DNA from 3 places in the Leptolyngbya sp. FACHB-1624 genome. Region 3 is predicted to be linked to each of the others. Evidence: riboswitches for the same ligand, from Rfam matches in the RefSeq annotation. Region 3 holds a riboswitch; each other region holds the start of a gene.
The links. Region 3 has a riboswitch for cobalamin ahead of ACMUEV_RS00990 (hypothetical protein). Riboswitches for the same ligand answer to the same signal wherever they lie in the genome.
Positions count from the first base shown of each region.

Region 1: linked by a shared signal. The riboswitch ahead of ACMUEV_RS05250 (energy-coupling factor ABC transporter permease) and the one ahead of ACMUEV_RS00990 (hypothetical protein) in region 3 are both predicted to bind cobalamin.
Region 2: linked by a shared signal. The riboswitch ahead of cobG (precorrin-3B synthase) and the one ahead of ACMUEV_RS00990 (hypothetical protein) in region 3 are both predicted to bind cobalamin.

Region 1 is NZ_CP180258.1:1,160,158-1,163,404, reverse strand. Features, by position in the region: gene ACMUEV_RS05265 (energy-coupling factor ABC transporter ATP-binding protein) at 1-309, opposite strand, end outside; gene cbiQ (cobalt ECF transporter T component CbiQ) at 300-1,073, opposite strand; gene ACMUEV_RS05255 (energy-coupling factor ABC transporter substrate-binding protein) at 1,078-1,362, opposite strand; gene ACMUEV_RS05250 (energy-coupling factor ABC transporter permease) at 1,359-2,105, opposite strand; adenosylcobalamin (AdoCbl) riboswitch at 2,094-2,233, opposite strand; gene ACMUEV_RS05245 (hypothetical protein) at 2,374-3,247, shown strand, end outside.
Region 2 is NZ_CP180258.1:6,007,975-6,011,221, forward strand. Features, by position in the region: gene ACMUEV_RS28575 (hypothetical protein) at 1-297, shown strand, start outside; gene ACMUEV_RS28580 (hypothetical protein) at 346-642, shown strand; cobalamin riboswitch at 1,163-1,293, shown strand; gene cobG (precorrin-3B synthase) at 1,324-2,598, shown strand; gene ACMUEV_RS28590 (precorrin-8X methylmutase) at 2,591-3,214, shown strand; gene ACMUEV_RS28595 (precorrin-2 C(20)-methyltransferase) at 3,218-3,247, shown strand, end outside.
Region 3 is NZ_CP180258.1:227,653-230,899, forward strand. Features, by position in the region: gene ACMUEV_RS00985 (DUF3574 domain-containing protein) at 151-588, shown strand; cobalamin riboswitch at 907-1,051, shown strand; gene ACMUEV_RS00990 (hypothetical protein) at 1,155-1,610, shown strand; gene ACMUEV_RS00995 (acyl-CoA desaturase) at 1,648-2,469, shown strand; gene ACMUEV_RS01000 (RidA family protein) at 2,623-3,012, opposite strand; gene ACMUEV_RS01005 (NUDIX domain-containing protein) at 3,009-3,247, opposite strand, start outside.

The DNA of each region.
Region 1 (3,247 bases), 930 kb from region 3:
TGAAATATCTTCTGCAACGGTTGATGCGATCAACTGCTGTTCGGGGTTTTGAAAGACTAAGCCTACTTTTTGCCGAAGTTCGATCAGCGATCGGCGATCGTAACTCAACGTCTGACCTTTCCAAGCAATCGTGCCGCGTTGTGGCTTGTATAAACCATTTGCCAGGAGAAACAATGTGGTTTTACCACAGCCATTTTGCCCAATCAAAGCCGTTCGTTTTGCGATCGGAATCTCTACCGTCAAGCCCTGAATCACAGGGTTTTTGGTTCCGGGATACGTATATTCGACTTGATCAAAGGCTAACGACATAGGCTGATAAGAAGCAATATGAGACATCCTAAACTAGCTTCGATCGCATAGCGTCGAGAAGGGCGATAGGTTCGTGGCGAATAGACTCGAAATTCCCCATTAAACCCTCTTGCTGCAGTGGATAAAACGAATTGTTGATAGTTCTCCATTGTTTTACGAAAAAGCTGACTGATCAGCAGACTCAAGCTATAAAACCAGCGTCGGACACTGCGATAACCATTGCGTGAATGTTGAGCAATCCAAAGTTCACGAGCAGTTGAGAGCAAAATAAAAATGAATCGGTACATCAGCATCAGCAGTTCTGTGAGTACCTCTGGACATCTGATTTGTTTGAGAACTTGTAATATTTCTGTAAATGGGGTTGTGAATAAGACGAAATATAAGCACGAGACTGTCGAAAGTGTCCGAGTCAAGATGACGACAGCTTGTAAAATCCCTTGCTGGCTCAAATAAAAGTAAGTCGATCCAAGTGAGAAACCCAAAACTGCATCGCTTGCCGAGCGATCCGCAATCCCCAGGATCAAGGCTGGAATACTGATCAGCCAAAACCCGATCGCAAGACTGAGCAACCGTAAATAGATACGACAAGGAATTTGAGCATAGATGACAATCCAAATTCCTAGCCAGATTGCGATCGCGATCTGAATGATTGGAGTTGCAATCAGAGCAATCAACAGTACGATCGTTGCAAATAGTAATTTATGTTGCGGTGGTAGTTGTCGTAATCGATTGCGATGGGAAAGCGTATCCAGCCAAAGGTGCATGGTTTTATTTACCTTGCGATCGCCCTTTATACAGCCCGATAACATATCCAAGTACACCTGCACCCAATGCTGCTTGCGATGCAAAGAGTAAACTTGCAACTTCTGTACTCGCAGGCTCAAACATGGGCTTAAACCAGGGTTCATAAGTCGGATGGCTCTCTTCGATCAGTTGTTGTGCCTGTCCATCTGCTCCATTAAACTCTGCTCGCACAAACACCAAAGGAGCCACAGTGAGGAGAATGACTGCGATCGCAAGGAACCAATTCTGTCGCGTCGATGATTGTCTCATGTCTTCATTAAGTTTAAGGTTTCCAATTCAGTCCGATTGTAGGTCTGTAGCCAATTCCAGACTAAGACCGTGAGTAAGCCCTCGCTAATGGCTAAGGGAATTTGAGTCAGCGCAAAAATTCCAGCAAACTTTAGAAATGCAGCCCATACTCCACCCGTTGCCGCCGGAAACGCCAATGCCAACTGGATCGAAGTTGTGACATAGGTTAAAAGATTCGCGAATGCTGAAGCTAGGAAAATTGCAGCTTTTTGATTCCCAGTTCTCAGCACTAAATGATAAATACCGTATGCGACGAAAGGTCCCACGATCGCCATTGAAAACAAATTGGCTCCGAGCGTTGTCAAGCCTCCATGCGCTAACAAAACGGCTTGAAACAGCAGCACCAATCCCCCTAAAACGGTCATTACCGCAGGTCCAAATAAAATTGCGCCGAGTCCAGTTCCCGTGGGATGCGAGCAGCTTCCTGTCACGGAAGGAAGCTTTAACGCAGATAAGACAAATGTGAATGCGCCAGCTAATGCTAAGAGCAGTTTCAATTCAGGATTTTGGCGTGTAATCCGCGTCAGCGATCGCAGTCCAAACGCAAAGAACGGCAGCGAGATCGCCCACCAAAACGCTGCCCACTGAACGGGCAAAAAACCCTCTGCAATGTGCATTGCCTGGGCTGGAGTTGCTGATCCCAATACTAAATACAAACTCAGCCCTGCCATTGCAGCAAGGCTCATCCATTTCCGAGTCCTCATTCTGTACCTCGCAGAACTAACAACCGTAAAGCTGGTGGGCATTCTGGCTTAGCGAAATCTCGCTTTACAGTTGCGGGACAGCGGCAGCTTTGCACTACACTTTCCCCAATCCAACTTTATTTAAGGTGTGACTCACTGTATCACTATTAGTCGAGTTTTTTGGTAGAGTTTTGTCGAGATGTAGAAATCTTTTAATCTATGACTCCAGAGGTAGACCGTCCTGTAACTGGGCTGATAATGTACAAGCACAGGAGTTGCCAGTCGCCTTATGTTAGAGCCATCTACCTTAAAATCGCCGCTGAAGCCCAATCGGTTACCTGTCTTTTTTGCATCCTCATCTTTATTCCCTGATCTTCCAACGTTCCAGCAAGCAAGTAGAACGCTCACGTTCGATCAAGCACGACTGACAACAGACTTACAACCCCCTTCGGGCAACACGCAAGTGACTAGTGCGATCGCTCAATTGCCCCCTGATTTCTCGAATTCCCTAAACCGAGAAATTGTCACTAGCGGTTTAACCGCTTCCCGCAGTGATCAAACAGATTCGGTTCAATCTGCTCAAGATATCGTTGTCTCCATCAGCAGGTTGGTCAAAGAGATCTCAGGCACAGTTCCATTCGCAAATGGCACAATCGATGTCGATCTTTCAACTTCAGCAGGAGCAGTCCAAGGCTCGATCGAGTTTGGTAATGGGGCACTTATATCTAATTTAACAACGCCTTTTGGAAGTTATTTTTCATCGATCGACTTCAAATCCTCTGATCAATATCCATTCAATTTCAACGGCACTCCAGGCATTGTCAATCTAGACGATGGCTTAGTCATCCTGGATTTCCAGCCTCAAACCCAAGATGACGAAATCGCAATTCCAATCAATGCACTCAGCGGCAATGTCACCTTCAACGATGGACAAGCGATTCTGAATATTCCAACTCCTTTTGGAGCATTTGCAACAAATTTTGATCTATCAGCATTAGTCAAACCTAGCACCCTGCAAGTTTCAGGAACTGTGACTGTGCAAGATGGAACGCCTCCGATCGAGATGACGGGCGATTTCGGCATCATTCAGACCACGCTTGACGTTCCAAAATTAGTTCAAAACGCTGGCTCAATCTTTGCAACCGTAGAAGGCATGATTCAGA
Region 2 (3,247 bases), 720 kb from region 3:
CACCTCATGCAGGCATCAGCAGCTCAAGAAATGAAAGATAGTACAGGCTTAACCCCGTCGCAAAAGATCGCTAAAATTGTCCAGCATAAGGGACAGTTTGGGGGTGGTGATGAGTTACGACGCTACTTCTTTGGCGATTTAGAGCCAGTCTCCGTGCAACCTGGTGGTGCAGGTATGGTGGTCAATCTCTACAACAAAGCCAACAATACTACATTTGCTTACTGTGCAACCTATGATGTGGTTGTGGCAGTTAAGTCGGGTCGTGTTACACAATTTGCATCTAGTGAAGTGAAGTAACGGGGCTGTTTCTTCTCGTACTTGGAAAGGCTTCATCAGTGAAGAGACATGATCACCAAAGCACCATCTTACTTCTTGAATCAAATTGTGATGAACTTCAGAAAGGGAACGAGATCGCATCAAAAAGTCCCAGGGCAACTGTACCTCTGGATGGTTATTTTGATTTTCGGTGCTTCAAGTGCGGTCACGCGCAAGCTCACCGAAATTGGTGCTATCATTCTGCTCGGACTATTCTTCAGTCAAATTGGTATTCGTCAGATCTGCCGACGGACAAAGTGCGATCGAACAATGCAGCAAGCCGAGCAAATGGGCATCGAAATGGATCTGGGCTTTAGAGGAGTCTAATCCTTTAGCTTCTTTGAATATCAGTTTGGGCTTCCTAAATCTGAGTTATTTTCTCAACAAGCTGTCTGGAATTACCTTATCGTTATCGTTTGTGCGCGACTGATGCGCCACTGTCGAGAATGGAAGACGGTGTAGTCGAAACCGTATGGCAGTGGTGCAGAGGAAAAAATCGCGCAAGCCTTGATTGTGCTCACAACAGCAAGTTGGGTGTTGTTGTGGGCGTTGTGTGTATGATTAGAAACAGAATGCTCTGTCAGTGTCAGCATTTCGATGATGCGGCGAACATGGGCGTAGATGAATTTGAGCATTAAAAAGACATTTAGGGCAACTGAAGCCGAAACCGAACGCTGCTGAGATGCATTTGGACATAACGCGATCGCAGCACCATCGTTCGTCTATAGATCTAAAACATTACCGCCCCTGTCACGCTCATTCATGCTCTCAGTCATCCATGCCAAAAATTGAAGCTCAATGGATGATTTCGCGTTGAGAAAGATTTAGAGAAGTTTGAGAATCGAAATCTTGCGCAATCGAGTGTGATATGCTTCATTGGCTTGGATTGGGAAAATCCGGTGCAAATCCGGTACTGTGGCGCAGCTGTGATGATGATCAAATCGAGTCAGAATGCCAATTCCAAGTCAGTCTTCATTCAATTCTCTGCGAACCACGGAGAAGGAGCATATGAGTGAGTTAGTGAGTGCAAACCCCTGTCCAGGGCTATTTTATGAAACGCCTGCCCAAGATGGAATCTTGATGCGAATTCGAGTTCCAGGCGGGATTTTGACTGTAGCGCAGGCAAGTGCGATCGCTGAAATTACCGATCGCTGGAAGACTTCGACGATTCAAGTGACGAATCGTGCGAATCTTCAATTTCGAGCGGTTTCATCGGCTCCAGAAATCTTTGAAATCTTGAAAAATATTGGGCTTGCGGCAAAAAATGCTCAGGTGGATCATCTGCGCAATGTGATGGCAAGCCCAACCGCAGGAATTGATCCAAGCGAATTAATCGATACGCGATCGCTCGTTCAAGACATTGATACTTACATTCAATCTACGCCAGAACTAGCAGGTCTGCCCCCAAAATTTAGTATTGGGATTGATGGCGGTGGGCAAGTGAGTATCGGAACTCGCGCTGCACAGCCCTGGCAACATCGATACAATGAGATTCAACTTTCAGCGATATCATCGAATCAGCTTCAGTTAGCTTTTGCAGCAGATAAACAACTGTATGAAACTGGAGTCGTGATTGATGCGACGGAGTGTGTTTCTGCGATCGCAACTTTAGCCAAAGTTTATTTGAGCTATGTCCAACAATCTCAGCGTCCGAAAAAGCCAAGGATGAGAGATATGTTGAAAGATTGGGGGGTTCAAGGAATTCTCGATCGTGCAGGATTTGAAACCTTCAGCACTGCAATTTCTTTAAAGTCTGGGATTGTTTCCCTTATCGGAGTTCATCCTCAAAAGCAAGCTGGATTGTTTTATATCGGGATTGCATTACCTTTGGGGCAACTCTCGATCGCGCAATTTCAACACCTCATCGAACTTGCTAAAACCTACGGTTCAGGCGAAATTCGACTAACACCGTGGCAATCGATCATTCTGCCAAATATTGCCGATCCATCTACCGTATTGCAAGAGCTATCTGGTTTCTCAATTGACCCGATTCAATCCTCGATCGTTGCCTGTGCTGGCAAGCCTGGATGTGCTTCTGCTGAGACACATACGCAAGCTGATGCTCATGCTTTGACTCAGTCCTTAAAGCATCCCATTAATATTCACATTACAGGCTGTCCAAAAGGTTGTGCTCAACCGAGTCCTGCTGATATCACCTTGCTTGGAACTAGGATGGAACAGTCCGAAGCTTACTATCTTTTTGCTGGAGAGGAACTGCTGACAGAACAGCCTGTGTCAGACCTCTCTACGATCGCTCAACTTATCAATGCTCGATATGATTGATTACATTCGCAACGGTGAGGATATTTACCGTAAATCATTTGCCATTATTCGGTCTGAAGCGAATCTCGAACGGTTGCCTGCGGATTTAGCTCATGTCACAGTGCGATTAATTCATGCTTGTGGAATGACTGATCTCGCGAATGATATTGAGGCTTCTCCAGATGCGGTTCAAGCAGGTCGTCAGGCGTTAGCCAATGGAGCCGCAATTTACTGCGATGCTCAAATGGTGGCAAATGGGGTGACTCGAAAACGTTTGCCAGTCGATAATCCTGTGATTTGTACCCTCAATGACCCAACTGTTCCAGAACTCGCTCAGAAGCTGAACAATACGCGATCGGCTGCTGCTTTAGATCTTTGGGACATGAAAGGAGCCGTGATTGCGATCGGGAATGCGCCGACTGCATTATTTAGATTGCTGGAATTGCTCGATGAAGGTGCACCAAAACCTGCGTTGATTTTAGGCTTTCCCGTTGGTTTTGTTGGAGCGGCAGAATCGAAAGCCGAACTTGCAGCCAACAGTCGAGGTGTGCCGTTTATTACCTTGCATGGGCGACGAGGGGGAAGCGCGATCGCAGCAGCGGCAGTCAATGCTTTAGCAAAACAAGAGGAGATATAACTTATGACGGGTCGGCTTTATGGAATTGGAATT
Region 3 (3,247 bases):
CTCCCTATTATCCGTTTGCCATCGGTTTGTCTCAGTATTCCCACTCAGAGATCGATTCAAGCTATCGATTTTTTGAGGTTTTACAAAATCTAGGGATTGCATGAAGAATTCCACTTCAACGTGAGAGAAGAGAGAGTTGAGGTTGATGTGATGAAATCTAGATTCCACTTAATTTTAGGAGTGGCAGTCGGGCTGATTGTGCCGCTGCTGGTTTTCGCAAAGGTTGATGAATCTGTGGATCAATCTTGCCAGTTGCAACCGCACGGCAAGGCTTTTATGCGAACAGAGTTATTTTTTGGATTCGCGAAACCCGATCGCTCAGAAGTGACTCAGGTTGAATTTCAGCAATTTGTCGATCGCGTTGTGACTCCGTTATTTCCTGAAGGGCTGACAAGGGTAGCCGCGAAGGGGCAATATCGGAATTCGCAGGGTAAGGTTGTGGCAGAAAACTCTCAACTTCTGACGCTGCTGTATCCGATGAATGTTGAGAGTAGCAAGAAGATTGATCAGATCCGAGCCGCTTATAAACAGGCATTTCAGCAAGAATCTGTATTGCGCGTGGATGAGCGATCGTGTGTTTCGTTTTAATGGTCAACTTGATAGTTTAATTTCTGAACGAGTCTCATCTTTATCGGGCATAGCGTTAGAGTTTTACGAGACATGATCGCTCAGAGGCAACGGTTCCGAGGAATCGCGGCTTTTTAGATCAGCGAACAATAGGACGGCTAACTAGCGATTTGGTATTCTCGTCAACAACATGGAATGTAACCGATATGTGGATCTGTGCAAAATGTGAGAGCCTTCAGAGACTACTTTAGTAAACGATTTAGATGATTGGCTCATTTTCAATCCAGTTTGAGTGGGTGAAGTGCGGCAAAGATGAGTCTAATTTTGCTTGATCGTGCTACTCTCTAGATGAGTATCGGTTCTGATGGGAATCAGCCATTAGACGCAAGGGGGAAAGTTCGGTGCAAACCCGACGCTGTCCCGCAACTGTGATAAGAACTGTGTTCTTTGAGTCAGGATGCCCGCCGATGCATAGCGCCTCTTTAAGAGGTATGTCTGTTGTGTTTCATCTGCGAGGTACGGATGATGATGGTTCTTAGTTTCTTAAAACGGATTTGCTTCCCTATTTTGCAGTTCAGGGGAAGTTGATGAGGTTTCAACATTATGATTTGCGATCGCATTTTGATCACTGGCAAGATCTGGTTATTCAGCAGAATTTTTTGCAGATAGGGTTCACTAGCTGGAATGGCTATTTGAGACTAGGGCGAGGACTAGTAACCTGCAAGATTACGAATCGGATCAATGCTTCAATGAATTGGAGTATTGATTCTGTAGTCTTTGAGCAGGAGTTCGTCGCGCAGGCACAAGTCGAGCTATATTTGCGAATGCTTGAAGTTGATAGCCAAGCTGGGGTTGCGATTCACGAGGCAATCGCGACGTATGACCCAACTCAAGCGATCGTGCTTCTGGCGAGACGGGATCGCGAAGTTCAGGTCAGTCTACTGCAAAACCTAAAAATCTCTCCTGCTGATTGCTATAAACAAGTGCAGCACCGTTGGAGTGAGTTTCAACTAGAAGCCACAGAGCGCAATCGTGCTGAGTGATCACGCTGATTTTATCCAAACCGTTTGAGCAAAATTCATGACCGATGTCTGTTTAATTTCTCCACGTCCTCGTTGGACTGTAATTACTGTTGTTGTTTTCTTGCATTTAGGAGCCTTACTTGCACTGTCTCCCGCTTATTTTAGTTGGTCAGCCGTTGGAGTTGCTCTATTCTTGCATTGGCTGACGATCGGGCTAGGAATCTCTTTAGGATTCCACCGCTTAGCAACGCATCGCAGTTTCAAAACGGTCAAATGGTTAGAATACTTCTTTATCTTGTGTGGCACATTGGCAGGTCAAGGAGCCGTGAAGGGTTGGGTCGGCTATCATCGAATGCACCATTTGTTTGCCGATCGGACTGGTGATCCACATGATTCGACTCAGGGATTTTGGTGGAGTCATATCAGTTGGCTGATGCACGAGGTTCCATCTCATTCAGAACTGCATCGATTCACTCAAGATATTGCTCATGATTCGTTTTATCAGTTTTGCCACAAGCACTACATTGCTTTACAGATTGCATTAGCTGTTTTGCTTTATGGTCTCGGTGGAATGCCCTTCGTAGTTTGGGGAATTTTTGCGCGATTGTTTGTTGGCTTTCACAGTACGTGCTTTGTCAATAGTGCATGTCATACTTTTGGCTATCGGAACTATGCGGTCAATGATCGATCGACGAATTGCTGGTGGGCAGCATTGCTGACTTTCGGAGAAGGATGGCACAACAATCATCATGCTTATCAAGCTTCGGCGCAGTTTGGCAAGCGCTGGTGGGAAGTGGATGTGATATGGTTGACGATTCGACTGTTGGAGAAATTGAAACTTGCAAAAAACGTCAAGACTGCTCATCTAGTAGAGTATTGAATCTCACATAACTAATTTCCAATATTCAAATCGACAAAAGCCCATACCCGTTCCAGAACAAGCATTTACCTTGTGATGCGAACCTTCCAGCCATCGCGCTTCGATGCGATCGCTCTCGCTTGTGAATCAGGTTCAAGAGCGATCGCAGTTCTCCTAATCTTTCAGTGTTGCAACACAGTCGATCTCAACCAAAACATCTTTTGGTAAGCGAGCGACTTCCACACAAACTCTTGCGGGTGCAGTTGCTTCATCAAAATATTTGGCATAGACCGCATTCATTGCCGCAAAATCGTTCATGTCTTTCAAGCAGACCATCGTTTTGACAACATCATCGAGCGACGAACCAGCCGCTTCTAAGATGGCTTTCAAACTGGTCATGGCTCGTTCGGTTTGAGCCGCAACATCGCCAGCACCGACAATTTCACCCGTCTGCGGATCGAGTGAGATTTGACCTGCGACAAAGACTAAACCTTGAGCCACGATCGCTTGATTGTAAGGACCAACCGGAGCCGGAGCCGCATCAGTCCGAATTACTTTTTTCATAATCTTGGGCGCATTCCATAATTTCTGTACTGTAAATAATCGTGCAAAATGCGATCGTGATCAAAACATAAATTCTCAGGGATCTCCCAAATCTCGACAATCCGCACATTTTTGGCATCATCACCTGCTTTGGGTTCGCCCTTGGCAGTGGCAATGTACGCAATGCTCATCGTATGTTGGCGCGCATCTCGATCGGGATCAGAATAAACTCCCAGTAAATCAATGAGTTCAATGT